DNA from 3 places in the Nonomuraea sp. NPDC049649 genome. Region 3 is predicted to be linked to each of the others. Evidence: riboswitches for the same ligand, from Rfam matches in the RefSeq annotation. Region 3 holds a riboswitch; each other region holds the start of a gene.
What was found. Region 3 has a riboswitch for cobalamin ahead of AB0J42_RS24290 (ABC transporter substrate-binding protein). Riboswitches for the same ligand answer to the same signal wherever they lie in the genome.

Region 1 (9,305 bases), on a different contig from region 3:
AACGCCTTGACCCGCTCGTCCGGGTCGGGCAGGTAGGTGTCGAGCAGCGTCAGGTAGAACTGCACGTGCACGGCCTCCTCGAAGAGCTGCCGGCTCAGGTAGAGCCGGGCCTCGGGGGCGTTGACGTGCTGGTAGAGGTTGAGCACCAGGTTGTTGGCGACGATCGAGTCGCCGGTGGCGAAGAACGCGACCAGCCGGTTGATCAGGTGCCGTTCCTGGGCGGTCATCCGGGCCAGGTCGGCCACGTCGGAGTGCAGGTCGACCTCCTCCACCGTCCAGGTGTTGCGGATGGCGGCCCGGTAACGCTCGTAGAAGTCCGGGTAGCGCATCGGGCGCAGGGTGAGGTCCATTCCGGGGTCGAGCAGCATGAGCAGGTCTCCTTACTGGCAGGCTTCGCAGATGTCGGGGTTCTCCAGCGAGCAGGCCTGCTGGACGGTGGTCTGCGCGATCCGGGTGGCCGGGCGGGAACGCAGGTAGTACGTGGTCTTCAGGCCCCGCTTCCAGGCGTAGGCGTACATCGACGAGAGCTTGCCGATGGTCGGCGCGGCCATGAACAGGTTGAGCGACTGCCCCTGGTCGACGTAGGGCTGGCGGGCGGCGGCCAGGTCGATGAGCGCCTTCTGCGGCAGCTCCCAGGCGGTGCGGTAGAGCAGCTTGAGGTCGTCGGGGATGCCGGGCACCTGCTGCACCGAGCCGTCGGCGCGTTTCAGCTCGTCGCGGGTACGGTCCGTCCACAGCCCGCGCTCCCGCAGGTCGGCCACGAGATAGCGGTTGACCTGGAGGAACTCGCCCGACAGGGTCTCCCGCTTGAACACGTTGGACACCTGCGGCTCGATGCACTCGTAGCAGCCGGCGATGGAGGCGATGGTGGCGGTCGGCGCGACGGCGACGAGCAGCGAGTTGCGCAGCCCGGTGACGGCGATCTTCTCGCGGAGCGCGTCCCAGCGCGGCGAGCCGGCGGCGCCGTAGTGGTCGGGGTGGAGCACGCCGGTCGCGGCGCGGGTGTCGTCGTACGAGGGGTGCCGCCCGCGTTCGGCTGCCAGGTCGGCCGAGGTGTCGTAGGCGGCCAGCGCGATCTCCTCGGCGATGCGGGTGGACAGCTCCAGCGCCCGCGGCGAGTCGAACGGCAGGCGGAGTGCGAAGAACACGTCGGCCAGCCCCATCACGCCGAGCCCGACGGGCCGCCAGCGCAGGTTGGCCTTCTCGGCCTCGGGCGTCGGGTAGAAGCCGAGGTCGATGGTGCGGTCCAGGAACCGCACGGCGGTGCGGACGGTGGCGCGCAGCCGCTCCCAGTCGAGGCCGCTGTGCCCGTCGAGGTGGGCGGCGAGGTTGACGGAGCCGAGGTTGCAGACCGCGGTCTCGCCGTCGCTGGTGACCTCCAGGATCTCGGTGCACAGGTTGGACAGGTGGATGACGTTCTCCGGCCGGGCGGTCTGGTTGGAGGTGCGGTTGGCCGCGTCCTTGAAGGTCATCCAGCCGTTGCCGGTCTGCGCGAGCGTGCGCATCATCCGGCCGTACAGGGTCCTGGCCGGGATCTGCCGTACGTGGCGGCCCTCGGCCTCGTAGGCCCGGTAGGCGCGGGTGAACGCCTCGCCGTGCAGGTCGGGCAGGTCGGGGACCTCCTTCGGGTCGAACAGCGACCAGACCTCGTCGGCCTCGACGCGGCGCATGAACTCGTCGGGCACCCAGTTGGCCAGGTTGAGGTTGTGGGTGCGGCGGGCGTCCTCGCCGGTGTTGTCGCGCAGCTCCAGGAACTCCTCGATGTCGGCGTGCCAGGTCTCCAGGTAGACGCAGGCGGCGCCCTTGCGCCGGCCGCCCTGGTTGACCGCGGCGACCGAGGCGTCCAGGGTGCGCAGCCACGGGACGATGCCGTTGGAGTGGCCGTTGGTGCCGCGGATCAGCGAGCCGCGGGAGCGGATCCGGGTCCACGAGATGCCGATGCCTCCCGCGTACTTCGACAGCCGGGCGACCTGACCGTACCGTTCGTAGATCGCCTCCAGCTCGTCGCGCGGCGAGTCGAGCAGGAAGCACGACGAGAGCTGCGGGCGGCGCGCGCCCGCGTTGAACAGCGTCGGCGAGCTGGGCAGGTAGGACAGGCTGGACATCAGCCGGTAGAGCTCGGCGGCCTCGGCGACGGTCCGCGACAGCCCGCAGGCGACGCGGAGGAAGAAGTGCTGGGGCCGTTCCAGCACGGCCCGGCTGACGGGGTGGCGCAGCAGGTAGCGGTCGTAGACGGTGCGCAGCCCGAAGTACTCGAAGCGGCCGTCCGCCTCGTCGCGGACGAGCGCGTCCAGCTCGGCGGCGTGCGCGGCGACGAACTCCGCGAGCCCGTCCTGGATCAGCCCGGCCGCGTGGGTGGCGGCGACGGATTCGGAGAACGTCCGCACCCCCTCCGCGGCGGCCTCCTCGGCGATCTCCTCGGCGAGCAGCCCGGCGGCCACCCGCGAGTTCGCCGGGTCGGTGATCACCCGGGCGGCGGCCTCCTCGATGGCCTGCCGCCGGTCACCCTCGACGATCTGTGTCACGTGCTCTCTCCTCGCGAGCTCGGCCCCGTGAGGGCACGCGAGAGCACGGCGGCGCGCGCCGCTACGCCCCCGGGCCCTCCCTCGAGGCCCTGGACATGGTGGATCGCCGGCAGGTCTTCGGGCTCGCGGGCGTCTGGCACACTCCTACTGGCCGTCGCTTCCCGGATGGCTTCCAGTGCTCGTTGACGGCGGTCGTTCCCGCTCACCGCTGCGGGGCAGCCCCGGATTCGCACCGGGTTCCCTTTTGCGCCGCCCCGGGCGGGGGCGGACCGGCGAACGAACGTGATCCTACATCTAGTGGCTGCTTCCGCAACCACCACATCATGTTGTGCCCTTGCCGCTTTCGAGGAGGCCGAGGTCCTGGAGCACGGTCTTGGTGCGGCGGATCTCGGCGGCGACCCAGGCGGCGAAGAGCTCCCCGGCCAGCGGGACCACCGACCAGCCGCCCTCCTGGCAGGTGCGGCGCCAGCCGGGCGAGCCGGTCACCTCCTCGCACATGCCGACGGCCGCGGCGCGGGCCGTCTCGGGCATGTCGCCGGGCCCGACGGCGGCGCTCCAGCTCGTGAAGTTGACCCGGACTCCGCACTCCAGCAGGCTGGGCGCGTCCACCCCGGGGAACCGCTCGGCGCACGAGACGGCCAGCACCCGCACCCGGCCCCCGTCGATGTAGGGCCGCCAGCCGGCGAGCGTGCCGGCCGCGGCGGCGACGCGCCCGGCCAGCAGCGCGCCCGCGGCCTCGGCGGTGCCGGGGTAGCCGGTGTAGTCGACCTGCCGCGTGTCGGCGCCGAGTCCCCGGGCGATGAGCCCGAACAGCAGATGGTCGGGCGAGCCCTGCGGCCCGCCCGCGAGCGGCGTCCCGGCGGGACCGGCGCGCAGGTGGGCGCCGAACGCGTCGAAGGTGGCGAACCGCGAGTCCTGCGGCACCAGCACCACCCCCACCTCGCCGGCCAGCCGGGCGAGCGGGGTGGCGCCGTCGAGGGGCGACTCGGCCGCGTTCAGCGCGGCGGCGGCGAGCGCGGGCAGCCCGGTGACGGTGAGCGTGGTGACCGGCCCCGGCCCGCCGACCTTGTAGCCTTCCGCGCGGGCCGCCCGGGCGAACGCGTCGGCGACGCGCCCCCAGCGCTCGCCGCCGGGCAGGATCTCGTACGAGCCGGGCGGCTTCCCCGCAGACCGGCCGCAGCCCGCCAGGCAGGCGGCCACTCCCAGGCCCGATGTGAGGAACCGCCTTCGCCGCATGAACCGCCTCCCCCGAAGTATCCACTTCAGGTTATTGACAGATCACACAGAGTTACACATGCCGGATATCACCCGCTAAGGTTTCCAGGCCATCCCGGCCAGCAGCGGCAGCCGGGTGCCGCCGACCAGCCGCGGCCGGTCGGGCCGCCACTCGTGGGCCTGCACCAGGCCGGGCTCGACCATGACGAAGTCGCCGAAGAACGCCTGGATCTCCTCCGGGCCCCGGCGGGTGCCGCCCGCCGGGGCGTCGCCCGAGGAGGTGGCGTGCGCGATCGCCAGGTGGCTGCCCGGCGCCAGCGCACCCCGCAGGCAGGCGAGCACGGCGTGCGGGTTCACGCTGTCGGGCACGAAGTGGAGCACCGACACCAGCAGCACCCCGACCGGGCGGGCCGGGTCGAGGTGGGCGGCGGCCTGGTCCAGCATCCGCACCGGGTCGAGCAGGTCGGCCTCGACGAAGACCGCCCGGTCCCGGTCGCCCAGCAGCGCCCGCCCGTGCTCGGCCACCACCGGGTCGTGGTCGACGTAGACGACCCGGGCGTCCGGGACCACCTCGTGCACATTGCCCTGCGTGGGCAGGCCGCTGCCCACGTCCAGGAACTGGTCGACGCCCTGCGCGGCGGCGTATCGTACCGCGCGCTGGAGGAACCCCCGGGCGGCGCGCGCCTGCGGCACCGCCTCCGGGATGAGGTCGGCCAGCCGGTCCAGGGCCTCGCGGTCGACCGCGAAGTTGTCCTTCCCGCCGAGGAGGTAGTCGTACATCCGGGCGAGATTGGGAGTGTCGGGGTTGGGAGTGTGAGGGTCTGACTGAGGCACCTTTTCGAGCCTAGGCGCTCACCTCCGCGGGCGACACGGGCGGGATTCCGACTATGACCCAGCCGAACGGTAAGGGTTTGCTAACCCCGCCTTTCCGCTACTCGACCGTAACGCTCTTGGCCAGGTTGCGGGGCTTGTCGACGTCCCTGCCCAGCGCCACCGCGGCGTGGTAGGCGAAGAGCTGGAGCGGGATCGTGAGCAGGATCGGGTCCAGCTCGATCTCGTTCTTGGGCACCACGATGCAGTCCTCGGCCAGCTTGGCGTCCGGCTCGCGGTGGCCGACCATCAGCACGCTGCCGCCGCGGGCGCGGATCTCGCCGAGCGTGGTGAGGTTCTTGTCGAGCAGCTCGTCGTCGGGGACGATCGCCACCGTCGGCATCTCCGGGCCGATCAGCGCGAGCGGGCCGTGCTTGAGCTCACTGGCCGGGTAGGCCTCGGCGTGCACGTACGAGATCTCCTTGAGCTTCTGCGCGCCCTCCCGGGCCACCGGGTAGCCGCGGACCCGGCCGACGAACATCATGCCCGCGTGCTTGGCGTACTTGCGCGCCAGCTCGGCGATCTTGTCGCCCTGGGTGAGGATCTCCTCCACCTGGTCGGGCAGCCTGCGCAGGCCCTCGCAGATGCGCCGGCCGTCGGCCGGCGACAGGTCGCGCACCCGGCCCAGGTGGAGCGCCAGCAGCGCGAACGCCACCGCGGTCGAGGTGAACGCCTTGGTCGAGGCCACCGACACCTCCGGGCCCGCGTGCAGGTAGACGCCGCCGTCGACCTCGCGGGCGATGGCGCTGCCGACCGCGTTGACGATGCCGATCACCCGGCCGCCCTTGCGCTTGAGCTCCTGCACGGCGGCGAGCGTGTCGTACGTCTCGCCGGACTGGCTGATCGCTATGTAGAGGGTGTCCTGCTCGACGACGGGGTTGCGGTAGCGGAACTCGCTGGCGGGCTCGGCGTCGGCCGGGATGCGGGCCAGCTCCTCGATCAGCTGCGCGCCGATCTGGCCGGAGTAGTACGCGGAACCGCAGCCGATTATCTTCACCCGGCGGAAGGAGCGGGTCTCGCGGGCGTCCATGTTGAGCCCGCCCAGGTGGGCCACGCTGAACCGCTCGTTGAGACGGCCGCTCATGGTGCGGGCGATCGTCTCCGGCTGCTCGGAGATCTCCTTGAGCAGGTAGTGCTCGTAGCCGCCGGTGTCGTAATGACCGGCGTCCCAGTCGACGGTCAGCGGCTCCTTGGCGGTCTCGCGGGCGTCGCTGGAGAAGGTGTGGAACCCGTCGGCGCGCAGCACGGCCAGCTCGCCGTCCTCCAGGTGCACCACCTGGCGCGTGTAGCGGACCAGCGCCGCCACGTCGGAGGCGGCGAACATCTCCTTCTCGCCGATGCCCAGCACGATCGGGCTGCCGTTGCGGGCCACCACCACCTCGCCCGGCCGCTCGGCGTCGACCACCGCGATCCCGTACGTGCCGACGACGCTGTTGAGCGACTTCCGTACGGCCTCCTCCAGGGAGTCGTTCTCGTCCACGGCGCGGGCGATCAGGTGGGCCAGCACCTCGGTGTCGGTCTCGGAACGGAACTCCACGCTGTCGGCCATCAGCTTGGCGCGCAGCTCGTCGGCGTTCTCGATGATGCCGTTGTGCACCACCGCGATGCGCTCGTCGGACGACAGATGCGGATGCGCGTTCACGTCGCTCGGCGCGCCGTGCGTGGCCCACCTCGTGTGGCCGATGCCCAGCGTGCCCTTGAACCGGGCCGGAACCACCTTGGCCAGGTCGGCGACCCTGCCCTTGACCTTGCGGACCTTGAGCCCCCCCTTGCCGGAGACGACGATCCCCGCGGAGTCATAGCCGCGGTACTCCAGCCGCTGCAGCCCTTCGAGCAGGATCGGGGCCGCGTCCTTCGGCCCTACGTACGCGACGATTCCGCACATCCGAGTCTCCTATCCGTAAACGATCCGGCGCAGCTGGCGCAGCGAAAGCTCCGGGGCCGCCACCCGGCGGTTCCTCAGCTCGGCGGCGACCCGGGGGAAGATCTCATCGTTGGTCAGGCCGCGCGCCTGCAGCTCTCCGTGACGCCGCCGCACGAACTCCTCCACGGACTCGGAGAAGTACGACAGCACGTCGTCCACCACACGTGCCGCTTCTCCCGGACCGAGGGGGGTGGTCCTGATGAGATGGGCGATGAGGTCCTCGTAGGGGTGCCGCGCCGTAGCCACAGACGAGGACATTACGCAGATGCCATGAGACACGGCAACATCCTGCCCGATATCGGGCAGGACTTAGCCCTAGTACTCCTCCTTCTTCTCCCAATCCGCACCCTCGTCTCGGTAGAACTCTCACGTCTCCGGGAATGGTCACGCTGAGTATTGATCTGGTTTCTCTTTGTGGGGGTTCGTCATGCTGCTGCAGGTCGTCGTCGCCGCCGCCGTCCTGGCCGGCCAGCCGGAGGGACGCCAGGGCGACTTCGCCGCGGCGGCCCGCGAGTACGGGGTGCCGGTCAGCGTGCTGCTGGGCCTCTCATACCTGCAGTCCCGCTGGGACGCCCACCCCGGCGAACCCTCCACGGCGGGCGGCTACGGCCCCATGCACCTGGTGGACCCGTCCCTCCTCACCGGCTCTGTCCCCCTGTCCAGCGGCCACTCCGGCCCGGTCCCCCGTACGCTTGCGCCGGGTCACGATCACGGCGACGCCCGCGGCGACACCGCCCGCCCCCTCCCCACCGACACCGGCCTTTCCCACACCTCAAGCGGGCGTGACGCCGGCATCCGCCCTTCTCACGCCCTAAGCGGACCTCAAACCAGCGCCCGTCCTCCTCACACCGCCCGCCCTTCTCATGCCCTAAGCGGACACCTTTCAGGGGCGGACATCGGTGCCCCCTCGTCGCACGCCCTAAGCAGGCACCTTTTCGGGGCGGACACCGGTGCCCCCTCGTCGCACGCCCTAAGCGGCCACCTTTCAGGGCCGGGCACCGGTGCTCGCCTTTCGCCCTCCCTGACCGGACACCTCTCAGGGCCGGGCACCGGAGCGCTTGCGCCGCACCCCCATCCCCTCAGTGGGCAACGTGCCGCGACAGACGGGGGCGTCCTTGGGGCGACAGTCGACGAGGCCGCACGACTAACCGGGATCAGCGCAGAACGGTTGCGGCGTGACCCCACGGCTAACATCCGGGGCGGTGCAGCGCTGCTCGCCTCGTACCAGCGGGTTCCCAGCACGGACCCCGCCCAGTGGCACGCCGCCGTCGCCCGCTACGCCGGTTCGCGCGCGTTCGCCGACGAGGTCCTGCGGGTGATCCGTGACGGGGTGATTCGCCGTACGGACGACGGGTCGCTGATCCGGTTGCCCGCGCACCCGGATCTCCGCTCCCCCGCCCGTCCCGCGGAGGGCAAGGCGGAGTGCCCGCGGTCGCTGAACTGCGAGTGGATGCCCGCCGCGTACGCCAAGACCGGCAAGGGCGGCTACGGCAACCACGACCGGCTGAACCGCCCCCGCCGTATCGACTACATCGTCATCCACGACACCGAGGGCCCGTTCACCGGCATCCCCCGCATGGTCCAGAACCCGAAGTACGTCAGCTGGCACTACACGATCCGCTCCCGCGACGGCCACATCGCCCAGCACGTACGGACCGGCGACATCGCCTGGCACGCCGGCAACTGGGACGTCAACACCCGCTCGATCGGCATCGAACACGAGGGCTACCTGGCCAAGGGCGGCACCTGGTACACCGAGGCCATGTACCGCGCGTCGGCCCGGCTGGTCCGTCACCTGGCCGCCGAGCACCGCATCCCGCTCGACCGCGCCCACATCCTGGGCCACGACAACGTCCCCGGCACCACCCCGGACGCGCTCGCGGCCATGCACGAGGACCCCGGCCCCTACTGGGACTGGGCCCACTACTTCGACCTGCTGGGCGCCCCACTGGACAAGCGCACCAAGCGCCTCGACGCCCTGGCCGACGCCCCCTCCGACCGGCCCGACACCCTCGCAGCCGGGCCGTCCGGCGGACTCGCCACCCTGACAGCCGAACCGTCGGACGGGGGCGACACACAGCCCGCCCAGCCGATCATCACCCTGGCAGCCGGGCCGTCCGGTCCGATCAATGCCCTGGCCGCCCGGGCCAGGCCGTCTGACGAGCTCGCGACCTCGTACGAGAACCACCACCTGCAGCCCGCGGGCACCCCGCCCTTGCAGGCCCGCGATCCGTACGCGGAGGCCCGTCCCCGGCGCGCCAAGTCCGTCGTGATCCTTCCCGAGTACGACGAGCACCAGCCGAGGTTCACCGGCTGCAAGCGTGCCAAGCCGCGACGGGCGTGCCCGCCGCACGGCGCGTCCTCGGTGTGGCTGCACACCGAGCCGCGCCATGACGCGCCGCTGGTCGACGACATCGGCAAGCGGGTCGGCAAGCCCAGCACGTACAGCGTGTACGACCACAGCGCCCGCGCCTCCGCCGGGCAGCGGTTCGCCCTGGCGGAGCGGCGCGGCGAGTGGACCGCCATCTGGTACCTCGGCCGCAAGGCGTGGTTCCACGACCCGAAGGACCGCCCGGCCGCCGTCCCCGCCCGGGGTCCGGTGGTCGTGCCGCGCGGGCCGAAGGTCAAGGTGTACGGTCGCGCGTACCCGGAGAAGTCCGCCTATCGCGGCACGGGAGTCGACTACCAGGACCACGTCCCGCTCCCGTACCGGATCGGCCCTGGTCAGGCGTACACGGTCGGCGACACGGTGACCGGTTTGTACCACTCCG
Region 2 (9,305 bases), on a different contig from region 3:
GGAGTGATCTGCACTACCGTGGATGGTCATGGCTCACGGTGAGTTCCACGCGCGACCCCATGGAAGTGCAGAACGATGGACGATCACCTGCTCGGCTGGCTACGGACCCTCGACGAAGACAGGCTCGCCCGCGTTCTGACGCACCGGCCTGACGCCCTGGCCGCGCCCTGGCCCCGGCGGCTCGACACGCTGGCCCAGCGGCTCACCAACGGCTTCGCCGTGATGGCGGCGCTGCGCACCCTCCCCCTTCCCTGCCTGCAGCTCGCCGAGGCCTGCCTGGTCCTCACCCGGCCCACCGCCGACCGGCTGGCCGAGTTCCTGGGGGCGCCGCGCGCCGACGTCGACCGCTGGCTCGGCCACCTCTACGACCACGCGCTGGCCTGCCCCGCCGACGACGGCGAGATCCGCCTGGCCGAGGCGGTGGCCCGAAACTGGAGCGAGCCGCTCGGCCTCGGCGAACCGCTCGGCCACTACCTCGACTCGTGGACCATCAGCCGCGACGCGCTGCGCGCCCTGTCCCAGAACCTCGGCCTGCCGCCCCAGGCCAGCAAGCGCCGCACGGTCGCCCGGGTGAGCGCGGCCCTGGCCGACCCCGACCACGTGGCCGCGCTGCTGCGCCACGCCCCCGAGGGCACCGCCGCGCTGCTCGACGAGTTCGCCTGGCGCGGCCCCGTACGCGACGTCGACGGCGGCAGGTTCGTCACCACCGGCACGCCCGAGAAGTGGGCGGCCGACCACGGCCTGCTCTACCGGTCGAGCTGGAACGTCGCCGAGATGCCGCGCGAGGTGGCGCTCTGCCGGCGCGGCCCCGGCTTCCGCCCGCCGTTCACGCCGCACCCGCCCGAAGTGGCCGTGATCCCCGTCGACCCCGAGGAGGTCGACCACCTGATGACGCTCGCCGCGCCGCACGTGGTGGAGCGCTGCGCCGCCCTGCTCGACAACACCTCCAAGACACCGCTGCCGCTGCTCAAGACCGGCGGCGTCGGCGTGCGCGAGGTGCGCAGGATCGCCAAGGAGACCGGCTGCGACGAGGACGAGACCCGGCTGCTGCTGGAGATCTGCGCGGTGGCGCGGCTGCTCGCCTGGGACGAGGAGTCCGGCGGCCTGGTGCCCACCGAGCGGTTCGACCGCTGGCGGCTCGACGAGAGCGCCGCCCGGCTGCGGGTGCTGCTGTCGGCCTGGTGGCGGATGGAACGCTCGTCGCTCCGTAAGATCGACGGCCGGTACGGCACGGTCCTCGGCGACGAGCAGGCCGGCGCCGCGATCGCCCGCATCCGCCACGCCGTGCTCGCGGCGCTGCTGCGGCTGCCCGCCGGCACCGCCGTCGCCGACCGCGACAGCCTGGTGGCGAACGTGCGCTGGCACGCCCCGCTGACCGACCCCGACCTGCTCGACCGGTGCGCCTCGGCGGTGCTCGACGAGTCCCGGCTGCTCGGCCTGGTGGCCAACGACGCGCTCACCGACCTCGGCCGGGCGCTGGCCGGGCTGGCCGCCAAGGCGGGCGGCGAGAGCGACGACTCCGCCCCGCTGGTCGAGCACGACCCCGCGCTGGTGGAGGCGTCCGTCCGGGCGCTGGCCAGCGTGCGCAGGAGCGCCCTGTTCGGGCCCGACCTCACCGCGGTGGTGACCGGCCCGCCGTCGGCGGAGCTGGCCGAGCTGCTCGACCGGGTCGCCGAGCGCGAGTCGCGGGGCGCGGCCTCGGTGTGGCGGTTCACCACCGAGAGCGTGCGCCGCGCCCTCGACCGCGGCTACGACGCCGACGAACTGCTGGAGGAACTGTCCGGGGTGGGCGCCATCCCGCAGCCGCTGGAGTACCTGGTGCACGACGTCGCCCGCCGCCACGGCGAGGTGACCGTCACCACGGTCGGCTGCGTCGTGCAGGCCTCCGACCCCGCGCTGCTGGCCGAGATCGCCGCCCACCGGCGGCTGGCCAGGCTGGGGCTGCGGCTGCTCGCCCCCACCGTGCTGGTCGCCGCCACCGGCGCCGAGCGCACCCTCGCCGCCCTCCGCGAGGCCGGGTACGCGCCCGTACCCGTCGCCGACACCGGCGAGATCGCCATCCGGCGCACCCGCGCCGAGGAGCCCCGCAGCGGCAAACTCATCCTCCTGCCGGGCGGGCAGGTGGCCGAACTGCCCGACGCCGAACTGCCCGGCGGGCCGCTGATCGCCGAGCCGCCGCCCGACCCGCACGAGCACGCCCGCCGCCTGATCGCCGAGAGCCGCCAGGCGGGCGAACGCAACGGCCGCACCTGGGCCGTCATCGGCCGGATGGCGACCCGGCTGCCGACCGCGCAGCAGTCGCTGCTCGGCTTCGTGGTCGACCGGGGCGTCCGGGCGGGCATCAAACTCACCGACGGCCTGACCGCCACCATCAGCCACGGCGAGCTGCGCGGCGGCGCGCTGGACGCCTGGTGCGAGGAGGCGGGCGACTACCTGGAGTTCCCCCTCGCCGAGATCGTCGAGGTCAAGGGAGCCTACTGACGCCCGCCGCTCCCGCCCAAGGACGTCGCGCCTCTGTCCGGCCTGGCGTCCGTCGCTCCCCGCACCCCGCCCGAAGACGGCGGCGTCGCGCCTCGTCCGGCCGGGTGTCCGTCGATCCTCTGGCACCTCAGAGCCGGCCGGCCGGGGCGTTCCACGTCCTGATCACCGGTTCGCCGTGCTCGAAGGCCAGCCGGGAGTAGGTGCCGGTGTCCAGCCGGAACAGCCGCCCGTCGGCCGGGTCCAGGCGCAGCCAGCGCGCGGTGAGCACGCGCAGCAGGTGGCCGTGCGCGACCAGCGCCACCCGCCCGTCCGTCTGCATGGCCCGCTCGATCACCCGGTCCGCGCGGGCGCCCACCTCGGCGGCGCTCTCGCCCGGCGTCTTGCCCGGGGGCACGCCGTCGCGCCACAGGTACCAGCCCGGCCGCTCCTTCCTGATGTCGGGGGTGGTGACGCCCTCGTAGCCGCCGTAGTCCCACTCCCACAGATCGGGGTCGACCTCGTACGAACCAAGCCCGGCCAGGTCGGCGGTCCGGGTGGCACGTTGCGCGGGCGAGACCAGGACGAGCCCGAACGAGATCTCCCTGAGCACCGGGATGAGGGCCTTGGCCTGCTCCTCGCCGCGCGGGGTCAGCGGCACGTCGGTCCGCCCGGTGTGCCTGCCCGTCCTGCTCCACTCCGTCTCGCCGTGGCGGAGCAGCACCATCTCGTCCATCACCCCATCATCCGGCACCGCTCCGAGGCCGCTTCAAGCAGCCGGGTGTCCGCGGCAGGCATGCCCTGCTCGGCACCGGGCGTCAGGAGCCCGCGGCCGGCGTGTCCTCCTCTACGTCGCTGGAAGGCTCGTACCGACTCGATCTGATGAGCGGGACCGCCGCCGCCAGCACCCCGGCGGCGGCCGGCGCGGGCACCAGCGACGAACCGAGATCGCCCAGATACTGGTCAGCCATACCCTTCAGCACGACGCCGGGGATCGCAGCCAGGGCGACGAGCGTGAGCAGCGTGCCGCCCGAGCGGCCGAGCAGCCGGGGCGGCGTGATCACCTGCCGGTGGCTGAGCAGGGCGATCGCCGCCGTCGCCGCTCCGGCCAGCGGCAGCGCCTCACCGAGCGTGTACCCGATGGCCCCGGACGGGAACGCGAACAGCAGCGCGAACGGCGACGTCACCACGACGGCCAGCCAGGCCAGCCGGAGTGCCTCCGTGCGGCGGTGCAACAGGACGGCGGCGAGCGCCCCTACGAGGGGCGCCAGCAGGACGATCGACTCCAGGACCTCCGCGCTCCCGGCTGGCCGGGCGATCAGCCGCTGCAGCAACGACAGCGCCACAAGGTAGACGGCGATCGCCCGGAGCTGCGGATGCGTCAGCGTGAACCGGACCCCCTCCACCGCCTCCCCCCACAGCCCCGCCCGCGGCGGTGCGGGCTCCTCGGCCACGTCCACCTGCCGGAACAGCAGCGCCGCGACCACGAACCCCGCGGCGGGCACCGCCAGCACCGTCACTACGAGCGGCGTGTACAACGGCCCCATGGTTGCGGCGGAGATCAGCGCCCCCGCCGAGGCGACCCCGTACAGCAGCGCGTTCACCGGCACGAACCGGTCCCGCCCGGTCACCGCCGGGAGGTAGGCCTCCACCGACAGCACACTCGTGAAGGCCACCAGCATCACGGCCCCGAGCGCCAGCATGAGGTGAACCTGCGTGACCGTGCCGGTCAGGACGGCGGGCACGAGCGAGCCGAGCGCGACCGCCCCGGCCACTCCCGACCAGACCAGCGCCGACCGGCGTGCCACCCGGTCCACCAGCACGCCCAGCGGCACCGGCAGCAGGAGCGCCAGCAGGCCTGCCAGCAGGATCACCGGCAACACGTCGAGGAGGCCATCCATGTCCAGGAACACGAGGAAGACGCCGGCCAGGCTCGTTTCGGCCCATAACGCAATCTGGAGGACCACGGCACCCGCGACGAAGGGCACGAGAGGCCGGTTGGAAGTGATCATGACGGCATCGTGTCATCGCGCGTGTCCGAGTAGGGTCACGAATCGGGACTGATCACGTGGAAAGGGATCACGATGGAGCCGGTGGCCGTCGGGCTGGTCGGAGCGGGACCGTGGGCCGAGATGGCGCACGCGCCTATGCTGGCCGCGGGCCCGCACACCAGGCTGGCCGGCGTCTGGGCGCGCAGGCCCGAGTCGGCCGCGCGGCTCGGCGCGCCCGTGTACGAGCGGCTGGAGGAGCTGTTCGACGCGTGCGAGGCGTTCGCGTTCTGCGTGCCGCCCGCGGTCCAAGCGGAGCTCGCGGTGCGGGCCGCGCGGGCGGGCAAGGCGCTGCTGCTGGAGAAACCGCTCGGCGACTCGCTGGCGAGCGCGCGCCGCCTCGCCGACGCGGTCGCCGAGTCGGGCGTGCCGAGCCAGCTCGTGCTCACCCTGCGGTACGCGGCGGGCACTCGGGCCTTCCTTGACCGGTGCCGTGAGATCGAGCCGTTCGGCGGGCACGCCGCGAACATCTCCGGCGTCCTCACCGGCGACCATCCGTTCGCCACCCCGTGGCGGCTGGAGCGGGGCGCGCTGCTCGACGCCGGGCCGCACATGCTGGACCTCATGGACGCCGCGCTCGGCCGCATCACCGGGGTGCGTGCCCACGGCCACCCGCTGCGCTGGACCGGGCTGCTGCTGGAGCACGAGGGCGGCGCGGTCAGCGAGATCTCGCTGACCCAGGCCGCGGCCGGCGACCCGCCGCCCGCCACCGCGGCCGTGTACGGCAGGAAGGGCACCGCGGTGCTGACCCCGGGCGGCGATCCGCTGCCCCTGGTGGCCGAGGAGTTCGCCCGCACGGTCCGGGAAGGCGGGCATCCGCTCGACGCCGCCCGCGGCCTCCACCTCCAGCAGGTGATCGAGGAGGCGGAGATCCAGCTCCGTACCCCTTGACGCCGACGCCTAAAGGAGGATTGATAGCGTTTGTCCGACGCGCAGTGCCGCAGCGAAGTCCGGTGAGAGTCCGGCGCTGTCCCGCAACTGTCATAGCCAGGTCGCCTGCCACTGCGTGACGTCATCATCCCTCGTGGAAAAGGGTGATCCGTCGCTTATCGCGGGTCTCTCGGTTCCGACAGTGTGAAAGGACTCTCTCGTGAGGCCCGTACGCAAGGCCCTCGCGGGCGCGCTGCTGGGAACGCTGCTCCTGGCCGGCTGCGGCCAGACCGGCACGACAGCCAACCCCGCCCCCGCCACCAGCCAGACCGCCACCACCGAGACCGGCGCCGGCTTCCCCGTGACGGTGGAGGCCGCCAACGGCAAGGTCACCATCGAGAAGAAGCCCGAGCGCATCGTCTCCCTGTCGAGCGTCCACACCGAGTCGCTCTTCGCCATCGGCGCCGGCCCCCAGGTGATCGCGGTCGACGACCAGTCGAACTACCCGCCCGAGGCGCCCAGGACCGAGCTGTCCGGCTTCAAGCCGAACGTCGAGGCGATCGTCGCCCAGAAGCCCGACCTGGTCGTGGTCAGCGACGACATCGACCACGTGGTCGCCGAGCTGACCAAGGTGAACGTCCCCGTCCTGCACGAGCCCGCCGCCGAAACCCTCGACGAGGCGTACCAGGAGATCCTCGACCTCGGCACCGCCACCGGCAACCTGGCCAAGGCCGAGGAGGTGGTCGACGGCATGAAGACCGCCCTGGACGAGCTGGCCGCCGGGGCCGCCGCCGGGAAGGGCCTGACCTACTACCACGAGCTCGACGAGACCCCGTACTCGCTCACGTCCAAGACGTTCATCGGCCAGATCTACGCCCTCTTCGGCCTGACCAACATCGCCGACGAGGCACCGGACGCGGCGGGCGGCTACCCCAAGCTGTCGGCCGAGTTCATCGCCCAGGCCGACCCCGACCTGATCTTCCTGGCCGACGTGAAGTGCTGCCGGCAGAACAAGGAGACCCTGGCCCAGCGCCCCGGCTGGAAGAACCTCACCGCCGTCAAGAAGGACCGGGTCATCGAGCTCGACGACGACATCGCCTCCCGCTGGGGGCCGCGCGTCGTCGACCTGGCGAAGGCCATCGGTGACGCGGTGGCGAAGACGGCCTCGGAGTAGTGCTCGCCGAGCAGGCCACCGGGCGGGCGCAGGACCCGGTGGCGCAGGTCAAGCCCGCCCGGGCCCGCCCGGGCGCGCTGCTCGTGGGGCTGGCGCTGCTGGCCGCCGTCATGATCGCCGGGCTGCTGGGCGGCGCCGCCGACATCGCGCCCTGGCAGGTCGTCCTCCAGGTCGCCGACTGGCTGCCGCTGGTGTCCGTCGACTCCGGGCTGGCGCCCGTCGAACAGGGGCTGCTGTACGAGCTGCGGCTGCCCAGGGTGCTGCTGGCGGCCGTGGTCGGCGGGCTGCTGGCCATGGCCGGGGCGGGATACCAGGGCGTCTTCCGCAACCCGCTGGCCGACCCGTACCTGCTGGGCGCCGCCGCCGGGGCCGGGCTGACCACCACCGTGGCCGTCGTGCTGCTGCCCGACTCGGCGCCCAGCACGCCCGTCGCGGCGTTCGTCGGCGCCGTCGGTGGCGTCTTCCTCGCCTACGGGCTGGGCAGCGCCGCCGGGAGGAACGGGGGCACCGCGACGCTGGTGCTGGCCGGGGTGGCCGTCACCTCGTTCCTCACCGCGGTCCAGACGTTCGTGCAGCAGCTCGGGGTCGAGGAGCTGCGGCGCGTCTACTCCTGGATCCTGGGCGACGTCGGCGGCGGCTGGGAACAGGTCCGGCTTGTCCTGCCGTACGCGGCCGTCGCCGCGGCGGTGCTGATGGTGCACGGGCGGATGCTGGACGTGCTCGCGGTCGGCGACGAGGAGGCCGGCGCGCTCGGTGTGCGGGCGGCCCGCGTCCGGTTCGTGGTGCTGCTGGCCGCCTCCCTGGCCACCGCCGCCGCGGTGGCGGTCAGCGGGCTCATCGGGTTCGTCGGCATCGTCGTGCCGCACGTGGTGCGGCGGCTCGCCGGCGGCTCCTACCGCAGCGTGCTGCCGCTCTCGCTGATCGGCGGCGCGACCTTCCTGGTCCTCGCCGACCTGCTCGCGCGGACCGTCATCGCCCCCGCCGAGCTGCCCATCGGGGTCGTCACCATGTTCGTCGGCGCGCCGTTCTTCGTGGCCGTGCTGCGCATGACGCGGGGGACCGCGACATGATCCGGGCCGAATCACTGTCGGTACGGCTCGGCGGGCGCGACGTGCTGCACCGGGTGGACCTGCACGTGCACCGGGGCGAGTGGCTCGCGGTCATCGGGCCCAACGGCGCCGGCAAGTCCACGCTGCTCAAGGCCGTCATGGGCGTGCTCGACCACCAGGGGGAGGTGGCCATCGAAGGGCGGCCCGGCCACGGGCTCAAACCCCGCGAACGGGCCCGGCTGATCGCCTACGCGCCGCAGACGCCCGCCCTGCCGCCCGACATGACGGTCTTCGACTACGCGCTGCTCGGACGTACCCCGTACATCCCCTACCTCGGACGGGAGAGCCGCCGCGACCGGGAGATCACCGCGGGCGTGCTGGCGCGGCTCGGACTGACCTCCTTCGCCGCCCGCCGGGTCGGCGAGCTGTCCGGCGGCGAGCGGCAGCGGGTGGTGCTCGCCCGCGCGCTCGCCCAGCAGGCGCCGGTGCTGCTGCTCGACGAGCCCACCACCGCGCTCGACCTCGGCCACCAGCAGCAGGTGCTGGAACTCGTCGACCGGCTGCGGACCGCCGACGGCCTCACCGTGATCAGCACCCTGCACGACCTGACGCTCGCCGGGCAGTACGCCGACACGCTCCTGCTGCTGGCCGGCGGCCGGTCCGTGGCCCGCGGCGCCCCCGCCGACGTGCTCACCGGCCCCCTCGTCGGCGAGCACTTCGACGCCCGTGTCATGATCGAGCCGGGCCCCGGCGGGCGGCCCGTCGTACACCTGGTCAGAGGAGGGACGTGAAGCTCGGCTACCGCGTCGAGGACGGCGACCGGCTCGGATCGCTGCTCTGGGAGTTCGGGCCGGGCTGGCGGATGATCTCCTCGGCGATGCTCGGCGGCGGCATCGGGCCGCGTACGTGGGTGCTGAACGCCCAGGTCGTGGCCGGATACTCGCGGATGGACCCGGTGGAGCACCTGACCGAGCTCGGGCCGGGCGGTGACGGGGTCGGCATGATGACGGCCGCCTCCGTCGACCGCTACACCCGCGCCGTCGACGGCGGGGCCGAGGCGGTGGCCACGGTCGGCTTACGGGTCCCGACCTGGGCGGCGGCCCCCGAGGGCGCGGCCGACCCGGAGCTGGCCCCGCTGGCCGGCACCGTCAACATCGTCGCCATCCTCCCGGTCGCGATGACGGACGCCGCCCTCGTGAACGCCGTCATGACCATGACCGAGGCCAAGACGCAGGCCCTGCTGGAAGCCGGCTACCCCTGCACGGGCACCGCCTCCGACGCCGTCTGCCTGGCCGTCCCTGACTCGGGGCCACAGGAGGTCTTCTGCGGGCCGCGCTCGGAGTGGGGCTCCCGGCTCGCCCGCGCCGTCCACACCGCCGTCAAGGAAGGCGCCTCTTCGTGGCGGCCCGGTTACCGAAGGTAAGGAAATCTGGGTAAGTAGCATGTGGGAAAGGGCCGGATTCCCGATACTGGGCGGGTGACCATCATGGCGACGAGCGAACCGACGACCACGAGCACGGTTCTTCCGGGCAGGCCGCCGTTCACTGTCGATGACCTGCTCAAGTTCCCCGACGACGGGAACCGATACGAGCTCTTCAACGGGAGCCTACTGGTGAGCCCTGCCCCTACCCCCCTCCACCAGCGCGTCATCTTCCGCCTCCAGCGGGTCCTCGACGACGCCTCACCTCCGGAGCTTGAGCCGTTGTC
Region 3 (9,305 bases):
GGAGGTTCACCTCTCCATCGTGACCCCGGCGGCAGGTCGTAGCCAGGGGCCGCCGACCCCTGGGTGAACGCAGCCCTGGCCCGGGGTCCGTCTCCCGGCGAGCGTGAACCGTACGGATCACCGAACAAGGAGACGTCATGAGACGCGGAATCGCCCTGCTCCTCGGCGCGGCCCTGGCCGCGGGCCCCAGCCTCCCCGCGCACGCGCACCCCGGCCATCCGGCGCCCACCACGACCCCCGTCGCGTCCGAACCGACCTACGGGAAGGGGTGGCTGGCGCGGGCGGCGATCGGCGGCGGTCCCCGCCAGGAGCACAGCGTCGCCGCGGTCGGCCACCGGGTCTACCTCATCGGCGGCATCGTCCCGGACGGCGACGGCGTCGTCACCACCGGGCGGATGGAGGTCTACGACACCCGGCGCGACACCTGGTCGGAGGCGGCCCCGCTGCCCGTCGTGATGAACCACCCCAACGTGGCGACGGTCGGCGGCCGGATCTACGTGCTCGGCGGGCTGTCCGGCGGCGCGTCCTGGGAGGCCCTGCGTGACAGTTTCGTGTACGACCCGCGTACCGACCGGTGGTCGCCGCTGCCGCCGATGCCGGCCGGCCTGGAGCGGGGGAGCGCCGCGATGGGCGTACGAGGGACGAAGATCTATCTCGCGGGCGGCATGCGCACGCTGACGCCCGGCCCCGGCGGCCTCCAGGACACCGTGGACCTCGTGTCGTCGTACGACGTCGCGACCGGCCGGTGGGAGACCCTGCCCAGCCTGCCGCAGGCGCGCGACCACGTCGGCGGCGCCGTCGTCGGCCGGACCTTCTACGTGCTCGGCGGGCGCGACCGGGGACAGGTCAACGTGCGCGACACCGTGTACGCGCTGGACCTGCGTACGCGCCGCTGGTCGGAGCGGGCGCCGATGCCGACGGCCCGGGGCGGGATCGCCGCCGCGGCCGTGGGCGGCACGATCTACACGTTCGGCGGCGAGGGTCGGCACGACGGGACGAACCCCAACACGGTCTTCGCCGAGGCCGAGGCGTACGACACGGCGCGCGACCGCTGGGTGCGCCTGGTCCCGATGCCGGTGCCCCGGCACGGGACCGCCGCCGTCGCCGTGGGCGGCACGATCCACATCCCCGGTGGCGGCACGGCGGCCGGCGCCGCCCCCGTGGACGTCAACGACGCCTACCGGCCCGGGCGGACGTGGTAACAGACGGGCCGGTCAGCCCATCGAGATGAGGATGGGCGCGACGTAACGCCCGCGGTCGCCCGGGGGCCGGCCGGCGCCGTAGACCATCGTCGGCAGAGCCGAGGGCCCCTGGACCGGCCCCAGCCCGGCGATCCAGGGACGCAGGCCGGGGTAGGCGTCGAGCAGGTCGATCCGTACGTCGCGGTCGGCGCCGTGGGCGGCGGCCAGGATGAGGTCGCGGGCGGCTTCCTCCGACGGCGCGACCACGGGGCCGATGACGCGGTGGGGGCCGGCGTTCCGGGCCACGGCGTAGCCGCCGTCGGTGACGACCGCGCGCTCGGCCGAGGACAGCAGGGCGGTCAGCGCCTTGCTCCGGTCGGCGCCGGTGACCTCGGCGTCCAGGGCGAGGAGGGCGGCGTGGTCGTCCGGGGTGGCCACGCGGACCGCGGGCGACGGCGTAGACCTCGCCCGCCTCGAACATCAGCCGCCATTTGGCCTCGTCGGTGGCCCAGCCGCGATCGCTTTCGAGCCGCTTGCACAGAGGCAGGTCCTCGGGACCGAGAAGGCGAATATCGCTCACGTCCGAGAACCTACATCTCCCGCCGCCCGCCGCGACCGCACCACGTTGGTCATCGCCCACCGCCTGTCGACCATCCGCACCGCCGATCGGATCGTCGTCCTGGGCGACGGCCGCGGCGCCGAGACCGGCACCCACGCCGGACTCCTCACCCGCTCCGGCGCCTACACCCGCCTCCTCGCCACCCAGCTGACCAGCTGATCGCCTCAGACGCGGCCCGGGAGGAAGGTCACGCTTCCTCCCGGGCCGCGCGGGCACGCAGGCCCAGCAGGACGTCGACGGCCAGGAAGGCGAGCAGGGACAGGCCCATCAGCGGCAGGAACCAGCCCACGGCCGCGACGACGAGGACCAGGGGCGCCAGGACGGCCCAGTGCAGCCGGCGCCAGCCGCCGCGCGGATACGGCCTGCCGAAACCCCGAGTGGGACGGCGCTGCCACCACATCCGGTACCCGAGCACGATGAGCGTGATCACCCCGGCCGCCAGCAGCATCAGCACGATCTGGTTGGCCAGGCCGAACAGCAGGCCCATGTGCCCGTCGATGCCCCACTGGGTGAGCTTGGCGGCGAGGTTGTAGTCGGCGAAGCGCAGCACGTCCGTGACCTGACCGGAGCCGGCGTCGACGGCGACCTGGTCGAGGCGCTGCGGGACCGTCTTGTCGATCTCCTTGACCACGTACGGCGCGCCCGGCTCGGCGGGCCACACGATCTCCAGCGGGCCGGACAGGCCCTCGCCCGCCGCGGCCCGGGTGACCTGGTCGACGTCCGCGGTCGTGCCGCCGTGCTGGTGGCCGGTGCCCTCACCGGCATGAGCGGCGTGGTCGCCGGAGGACGTGCTGAGCACCGGCGTCGTCCAGCCGAGCGCCGCACGTACCTCGCCGACGTTCTCCCCGGCGTACTTCGACCAGGTCAGGCCGGTCGCCGACAGGAAGAGCAGGCCCAGCACCGCCCACAGGCCGACGGACCCGTGCCAGGACAGGCGCCGGCGCGCCCCCGACAGCGACCGGTCGGGGGCGAGCAGGCTGCGCAGCCGGCGGGTACGGCGGCGCCTGGTGACCCAGAGCGCCAGGCCGCCCAGCGCGACCACCCACAGCCAACCGGCCGCCAGCTCGCTGTAGAGCCGGCCCGGCTCGCCCAGGTGCAGGTGACGGTGCAGGTTGGAGATCCAGGCGCGGACCGGGAGAGCGCCCGCGCCGCCGTAGCTCTCCAGCGTGCCGCGCACCTGGCCCGTGTAGGGATCGACGAAGACGGCCAGCTGGGTGCTTTCCGGCAGGCCGGGCACGTCCATCAGGACGTGTGTGCTCTCGTTCGCCCCGCCCGGGGTGCGCACCGCGGTGACCTTCCCGTCAGGACGCGCGGTCTGCGCGGCGGCGACCTGCCGGGTGAGCGGCAGCCGCTGCTCGCCTACGGGAACGGTCAGCTCGTGGCGGTGCACGACCTGCTCGATCTGGAGGGAAGCGGCATACAGCAGGCCGGTGGAGGCGGCGACGAGCAGGAAAGGGGCGATGAGGATTCCGGCGTAGAAATGCAGGCGGAGGATGAGCGGCTTGAGTGAGGCCCAGACCGGCGACGGGCCGGGGGAGGGTTCGGGGGCGGCGTCAGGGCGTGTTTCGGTAGAAGTCATGGGGTCTCCGTGGAAGGGCGCGCGCCACGACGGGTGCGCGCCGCCGCGAGAAGGTGTGTTCGGCCGTACGTGGGGACGGCGGGGAAACGGGGCGGCCGGCCGCGGCCGTGAAACGGGCTTACGGCCCTGTCAGAGAGCGGCGGCGAACGGGGGAGGCCCGTGGCGGCGCAGGCTGGCGGCGAGCAGGAGCCGCCGCAGCCGGGCAGGCTCGTGATCCACCCGGGGGCGGAGCGGCTGCCGTCCGGTGACCGGCGGGACGGCGAGCAGGAGCAGCAGCCGGGCCCAGAGCACGCTCAGCGAGGTGACGGCCAGGTGCGCGATCATGGCCAGGGCGGCCTCGCCGCGCTCCAGCCACCACGACGACAGCAGAGCCACCGCCGCGTGGACCAGGAACATGCCCACCCCGCTGTCGCCATGGACATGGGTCAGCGGAACCGGCACCGGCTCGGCGCCGACGGTGAACAGGCAGTGCATGCCGTACTGGGCGGCCGAGCAGGCGGCGAGCAGCACGCCCCCGCCGCGCTGACAGGCTCCGATGGCGTACGCCCCGGCCCAGGTCAGCATCAGCGCCGGCACCAGGACACCGGGCGCTATGGCGGCGCCACCGGCCAGAACGTGCATCCCGGCCGACACCAGGACGCAGGCCACGGCGAACACCGTGGCACGCAAGGCACGTAGGAGGGGCCTGCCGACATGCACGTGCCAATCGTTCCACGCAGGCGTGCCGCTGACACCCCGCGAAGCCTGTACGGAGCGGTACGCGGTGAGTCGCCGCAGGCTGAGGGCACACCGGTCGTGAACCTTTCACGCCGATGCCGGACAGCCGCGTCACCAGCTGCGGATGTACGATGCTGCTCTCGCGGAGCAGCTGAGGAGGGTCGTGAACCTGGCCGAGCAGGGGGAGGGGTTCGCCGCGTTCTGGCAGGAGCGGCACCTGTGCACTCTTTCGACCGCCCGCTCCGCCGGGCCGCCGCACGTGGTGCCGGTGGGGGCGACCCTGGATCTGGAGACCGGCATCGCCCGCGTGATCACCTCCGGGACCTCGTACAAGGCCAGGCTCATCGGGGAGACCGGCGCGCCGGTGGCGCTGTGCCAGGTGGACGGCCGCCGGTGGTCGACGCTGGAGGGCCGGGCCGTGGTACGGACCGAACCCGAGCAGGTCGCGGACGCCGAGCGCCGCTACGCCGCCCGCTACAAGCCGCCCCGGCCGAACCCGTCCAGGGTGGTCCTGGAGATCGAGGTCACTCGCGTGCTGGGCAACGCGTGATCACAACGGGCGGTTGACGTGGGCGACCCGCCAGCCGTCCCTGGTGACGGTAAGCCGGGTGGTGGACAGGGGAGCCAGGTCGAAGCGGGCGGCGCCGAGCGGGCCGAGCCCGAGCGCGTGAGCCAGCGCCGCCCGGATCGTGCCGACACCGCAGACCACGACTCCGTCCGGCTCCTCCCGCACGCCGTCGAGCCAGCGCGCCACCCTGGCGGCGTGCGCGGTCAGCGGCTCACCGCCGTGCGGAGCGGCGCCGGGGTCTGACAGCCACAGGGCGAGCGCGTCCGGCTCTTCTTCCGCGACTCGCTCGTACGACAGACCGCCCCACCGGCCGCAGTCCGCCTCCGCGAGCGCGGCCGTCTCACGCACCGCCAGCCCCAGCGCAACGGCGGTCTGCCGCGCGGCGCTCACCGGAGCGACCCAGGCCGCCGTGACCCCGGCGAACCCCGCCGAGGCCACGACGACGGCCCGGGTCAGGCTGGAGGGGTCCGCGTCCTCGTCCGTGGGGAAGCAGGAACCGCGCGTACCCGGGGTGGTGGCGTGCCGGATGAACAGCACGTCAGCCTGGCGCGGCGGCGCCCACCGGAGCCGCGCCGCGCTGGGCCGCCCGGTCGCAGGCCCAGCCGAAGAGCGCGCCGAAGGCCGCCCAGAAGACGAGTTGGGTGCCGATCGAGGCGAGCCGGAACTCCCACAGCAGCGTGCCGGGGAAGCCGTCGGGCACCTCGTCGACCGTGGGCAGCAGCACCCAGGCGGCCACCACCGGCAAGAGGAACGCCACCACGGAGGCGAGCCATCGGGGCCACGGTCCGGCGTGGACGCGGCGGGACGTCGCCACCGCGATCGCCGCCGCGGCCAGCCCGACGAGGACCATCACCACGTACAGGAAGGTCCGGCTGTCGATGGTCTCGGGGTCGCCGACGGCAGGCGGGTTGGCCGGATATTTCAGGAATGGGACGAGAATGACCGCGACGAACGCCGTCCCCGCCGCCGCCAGCGCCAGCAGCCCGTCCGACCGCGGCCCGACCCGCCCGCGCAGCCCGGCGAACACCAGCGCGAAGATCCCGCCCACGGCCACCCCGTACAGCCCGGTCGCGAGGAACAGCCCCGCCTTCTGCACCGGCCTGCTGACCTCGGCCTCCGAGCCGTGGCCGTGCGAGTGCCCGTCCGCGGCCTCTTCCAGCGCGATCGCCGCGTCCACCTGCGGTTCCCCGAAGGCGAAGGCGAATCCGCCCGCGATCAGTCCGGCCAGGAGCCCCAGGAGCAGGCCCCTGACCACGAAGGTCCGTACCACGCCGTCCCCTAGTGGCACGGCACGCCGAGCAGGTGCCGCCCGTCGTGCATCAGCTCGTGCAGGAAGGCGCCCGTCTGCGAGACCGCGCCGTTGTCCATCAGGACGAGGTACGCCACGAGCAGCAGCACAGGCACGGCGAGCAGCCAGGGGCCGAGCCGTGGAAAGGGAATGGCAGACGGGGTGGACAGCCCGCTCATCGATCCTCCTCAGGGTTGACGCGTCCCATGTACCGAGGTCACGGCTGCCAAGCGACCTGGCTCCCGGGATCTGCGTCCCGGATACAGTGGCGCGTCCGCACCGGCTTCTCACCGGATTTCCCTTGGACAACCGTGAAATCCACCGGAACGTATCCTTTCTCCCCGTCCCCGTCAATGTGCCCAGGCTGTTCCGAAGGTGCAGGAACATCTATGAGACGATGCCGGACGTAGGCGACGGCGGAACGAGGAAGCCGGTGTGAATCCGGCGCGGTCCCGCCACTGTGACCGGCGAGCGGACCCCGAACACGCCACTGCCCGTGCGGGTGGGAAGGCCGGGGCGAGCGCTGACCCGGGAGCCAGGAGACTCACGCGGTCGCCTCCTCGAAGAAATTGGGGCGGATCTCCCCAAGAGAGGACGGTGGCCGCCATGCCACGATGCCGACACGACGCCATTTCCCCTGCTCGGCGTGGGCGCCTGCTTGACCGATCCCGCCCTGTCACGCCGGTCAGGAAAGGCTCCGCCCATGACGAGCTCACGCTCGCTCCCTTTCACGATCCTGCTGGTCGTCGCGCTGATGACTGGATGCGGCACCGCGCAGGTCTCCCCGCCCCGGCCCACCGCCGCCGGCTACCCGGTCACGGTGACCAACTGCGGGGTGACCACCACGTACCAGCGGCCCCCGCAGCGGGCGGTCACGATGAACCAGCACGTCACCGAGATCATGCTGGCCCTCGGGCTGGAGAGGTCGATGGCCGGCACCGCCTTCCTGGATGACCGCATCCCGCCCGAGTACCGAGCCGCCTACGACAGCGTGAAGGTGCTCGCGGAGGAGTATCCGTCGTACGAGGTCCTGCTGTCGGCCGAGCCCGACTTCGTGTACGGCGGGTTCCGCAGCGCCTTCGACGAGGGAGGGCGCAGCAGGGAAGCGCTGGCCAAGGCCGGGATCGACGCGTACCTCAGCCTGGAGGCCTGCCCGGACGGCCCGGTGACCGTGGATCTCCTGGAGGAGGAGATCCGTACCATCGGCCGGATCTTCGGCGTGCGGGACCGCGCCGAACGGCGCGTCGCGGAGATGCGCGCCGTGCTGGAGAGCGTCGAGGAGAAGGTGCGGGGCGCCGAGCCGGTCAAGGTGTTCGTGTACGACAGCGGCGACAAGACAGCGTTCACCGCGGGCGGGGCCGGCATCGGCAACGACATGATCAGCCGGGCCGGGGGCGTGAACCTCTTCGCCGACCTGGGCAAGGCGTTCGGCGACGTGTCGTTCGAGCAGGTGGCCGACCGCGCGCCCGAGGCGATCGTCATCTACGACTACGGCGACCGGCCGGTGGCGGACAAGAAGAGGTTCCTCCTGTCCAGCCCGGCGCTCAAGGACGTCCCGGCGATCAAGCAGCAGCGGTTCGCGGTGCTGCCGCTGTCGGCCACGGTGCTCGGCGTCCGGGTGCCGGAAGGGGTCGAGTCGCTGGCCGGGCAGCTCCACCCGGACCGCTTCTCGTGACCGCGCTCGCCGCCGCCGTGCCCCGCCTGCCGTACGCGCTGGTCCTGACCCTGCTCGCCGCCCTCGTCCTGGCAGCGGCCACGGCCGGGATCGCGGCCGGGTCCGTCCCGCTGGCCGCCGGCGAGGTGTGGGGCATCCTCGCCCACCGGGCCGTGCCCGCGCTGGTCGACCCCACCTGGCCGCCGGTCAGGGAGACGATCGTGCTGGACGTGCGGGCGCCGCGCGTGCTGCTGTGCGGCGTCGCCGGGGCGGCGCTGTCGGTCTGCGGGATGGCCCTGCAAGCCCTCGTGCGCAACCCGCTGGCCGACCCGATGCTGCTGGGCGTCTCGTCCGGGGCGAGCGTCGGCGCGGTGCTCGTCCTGGTCCTCAACCTCACGGTGTTCGGCGCGTTCTCGCTGCCGCTGGCCGCGTTCATCGGGGCGCTGGGCGCGCTGACGCTGGTGTACGTCCTGGCCCGCTCCGGCGGCCGGATGACCACGGTCCGGCTCATCCTGGCCGGGGTGGCGACGGCCGAAGTGCTCTCGGCGATCGCCGGCTACCTCATCGTCACCTCCGGCGACCCGCGCAAGACCGAGTCGGCGATGCGCTGGATGCTGGGCGGCTTCGGCGGCACCTCCTGGGACCTGGTCCCGATCCCGGCCGCGGCGGTGCTGCTCGGCACGGTGGCGCTGCTCGGCGTGTCCCGCCCGCTCGACCTGCTGCTGGCGGGGGAGGAGGCGGCCGCCTCCCTGGGGCTGAACGTGCACCGCTTCCGCGCCTGCCTCTTCGTCCTCGTCGCCCTGATGGTCGGCGCCGTCGTCGCGGTCAGCGGCGCCATCGGGTTCGTCGGGCTGATGCTCCCGCACATCGTGCGCCTGCTGACCGGCGCCGGGCACCGGCGGGCGCTCCCGGCCGCCGCGCTGCTGGGCGCGGCCTTCCTGATCGCCGCCGACCTGGCGGCCCGTACGGTGATCGCGCCGGAGGAGATCCCGGTCGGCATCCTGACGGCGCTCGCCGGCGGCCCGTTCTTCCTCTGGCTGATGCGGCGGAAGGCGGCCTCATGACGCCCGGTCACCTGCGCGCCGAGCGGGTGGGCGTCGCCGTCGCGGACCGCGACCTCGTACGCGACGCCGTCCTCGACCTGACGCCCGGCGAGGTCGTCGCGCTGACCGGGCCCAACGGCGCGGGCAAGTCCACCCTGCTGCGCACCTTCTACCGCGCACGGCGCCCCACCTCGGGGCGGGTGCTGCTGGACGGCGAGGACATCTGGCGGATGAGCGGCCGCCGGCTCGCGCGCCGCCTCGCCGCCGTCGTGCAGGAGCCGCCCGGGGAGTTCGAGCTGAGCGGGTACGAGGTCGTGGCGATGGGCCGCAGCCCGTACAAGAAGGCTTTTCAAGGCGACGACGACGGCGACCGGCGGATCATCATGGACGCCCTGGACGCGCTCGGCGTCACCGCGCTCGCCCAGGCGCCGTTCGACCGGCTGTCGGGCGGGGAGAAACAGCGCGTCCTGATCGCCCGCGCCCTGGCCCAGCAGACCGGCACGCTGGTGCTCGACGAGCCCACCAACCACCTCGACCTGCGCCACCAGCTCGACGTGCTGCGGCTGGTGCGCGGCCTGGGCGTGACCGCCGTGATCGCCCTGCACGACCTCAACCTCGCCGCCGCCTTCTGCGACCGGATCTGCGTGATGCACGCC

Region 1: linked by a shared signal. The riboswitch ahead of AB0J42_RS16505 (ribonucleoside-diphosphate reductase subunit alpha) and the one ahead of AB0J42_RS24290 (ABC transporter substrate-binding protein) in region 3 are both predicted to bind cobalamin.
Region 2: linked by a shared signal. The riboswitch ahead of AB0J42_RS27605 (ABC transporter substrate-binding protein) and the one ahead of AB0J42_RS24290 (ABC transporter substrate-binding protein) in region 3 are both predicted to bind cobalamin.

Annotation. Positions count from the first base shown of each region.
Region 1 is NZ_JBFAOH010000010.1:192,533-201,837, forward strand. Features, by position in the region: gene AB0J42_RS16500 (ribonucleotide-diphosphate reductase subunit beta) at 1-368, opposite strand, end outside; gene AB0J42_RS16505 (ribonucleoside-diphosphate reductase subunit alpha) at 381-2,525, opposite strand; cobalamin riboswitch at 2,616-2,814, opposite strand; gene AB0J42_RS16510 (tripartite tricarboxylate transporter substrate-binding protein) at 2,847-3,761, opposite strand; gene AB0J42_RS16515 (SAM-dependent methyltransferase) at 3,837-4,574, opposite strand; gene glmS (glutamine--fructose-6-phosphate transaminase (isomerizing)) at 4,672-6,495, opposite strand; gene AB0J42_RS16525 (hypothetical protein) at 6,505-6,792, opposite strand; gene AB0J42_RS16530 (peptidoglycan recognition family protein) at 7,703-9,305, shown strand, end outside.
Region 2 is NZ_JBFAOH010000028.1:1,686-10,990, forward strand. Features, by position in the region: gene AB0J42_RS27585 (helicase-associated domain-containing protein) at 76-2,481, shown strand; gene AB0J42_RS27590 (histidine phosphatase family protein) at 2,609-3,193, opposite strand; gene AB0J42_RS27595 (hypothetical protein) at 3,276-4,469, opposite strand; gene AB0J42_RS27600 (Gfo/Idh/MocA family oxidoreductase) at 4,542-5,396, shown strand; cobalamin riboswitch at 5,401-5,524, shown strand; gene AB0J42_RS27605 (ABC transporter substrate-binding protein) at 5,596-6,549, shown strand; gene AB0J42_RS27610 (iron ABC transporter permease) at 6,588-7,619, shown strand; gene AB0J42_RS27615 (ABC transporter ATP-binding protein) at 7,616-8,389, shown strand; gene AB0J42_RS27620 (adenosylcobinamide amidohydrolase) at 8,386-9,021, shown strand; gene AB0J42_RS27625 (Uma2 family endonuclease) at 9,085-9,305, shown strand, end outside.
Region 3 is NZ_JBFAOH010000021.1:14,870-24,174, forward strand. Features, by position in the region: gene AB0J42_RS24240 (helix-turn-helix transcriptional regulator) at 1-10, opposite strand, end outside; gene AB0J42_RS24245 (kelch repeat-containing protein) at 138-1,202, shown strand; gene AB0J42_RS24250 (hypothetical protein) at 1,215-1,619, opposite strand; gene AB0J42_RS24255 (hypothetical protein) at 1,807-1,959, shown strand; gene AB0J42_RS24260 (PepSY domain-containing protein) at 1,988-3,379, opposite strand; gene AB0J42_RS24265 (hypothetical protein) at 3,509-4,048, opposite strand; gene AB0J42_RS24270 (pyridoxamine 5'-phosphate oxidase family protein) at 4,221-4,646, shown strand; gene AB0J42_RS24275 (histidine phosphatase family protein) at 4,647-5,201, opposite strand; gene AB0J42_RS24280 (CbtA family protein) at 5,203-5,934, opposite strand; gene AB0J42_RS24285 (CbtB-domain containing protein) at 5,943-6,131, opposite strand; cobalamin riboswitch at 6,164-6,293, opposite strand; cobalamin riboswitch at 6,331-6,524, shown strand; gene AB0J42_RS24290 (ABC transporter substrate-binding protein) at 6,656-7,627, shown strand; gene AB0J42_RS24295 (iron chelate uptake ABC transporter family permease subunit) at 7,624-8,670, shown strand; gene AB0J42_RS24300 (ABC transporter ATP-binding protein) at 8,667-9,305, shown strand, end outside.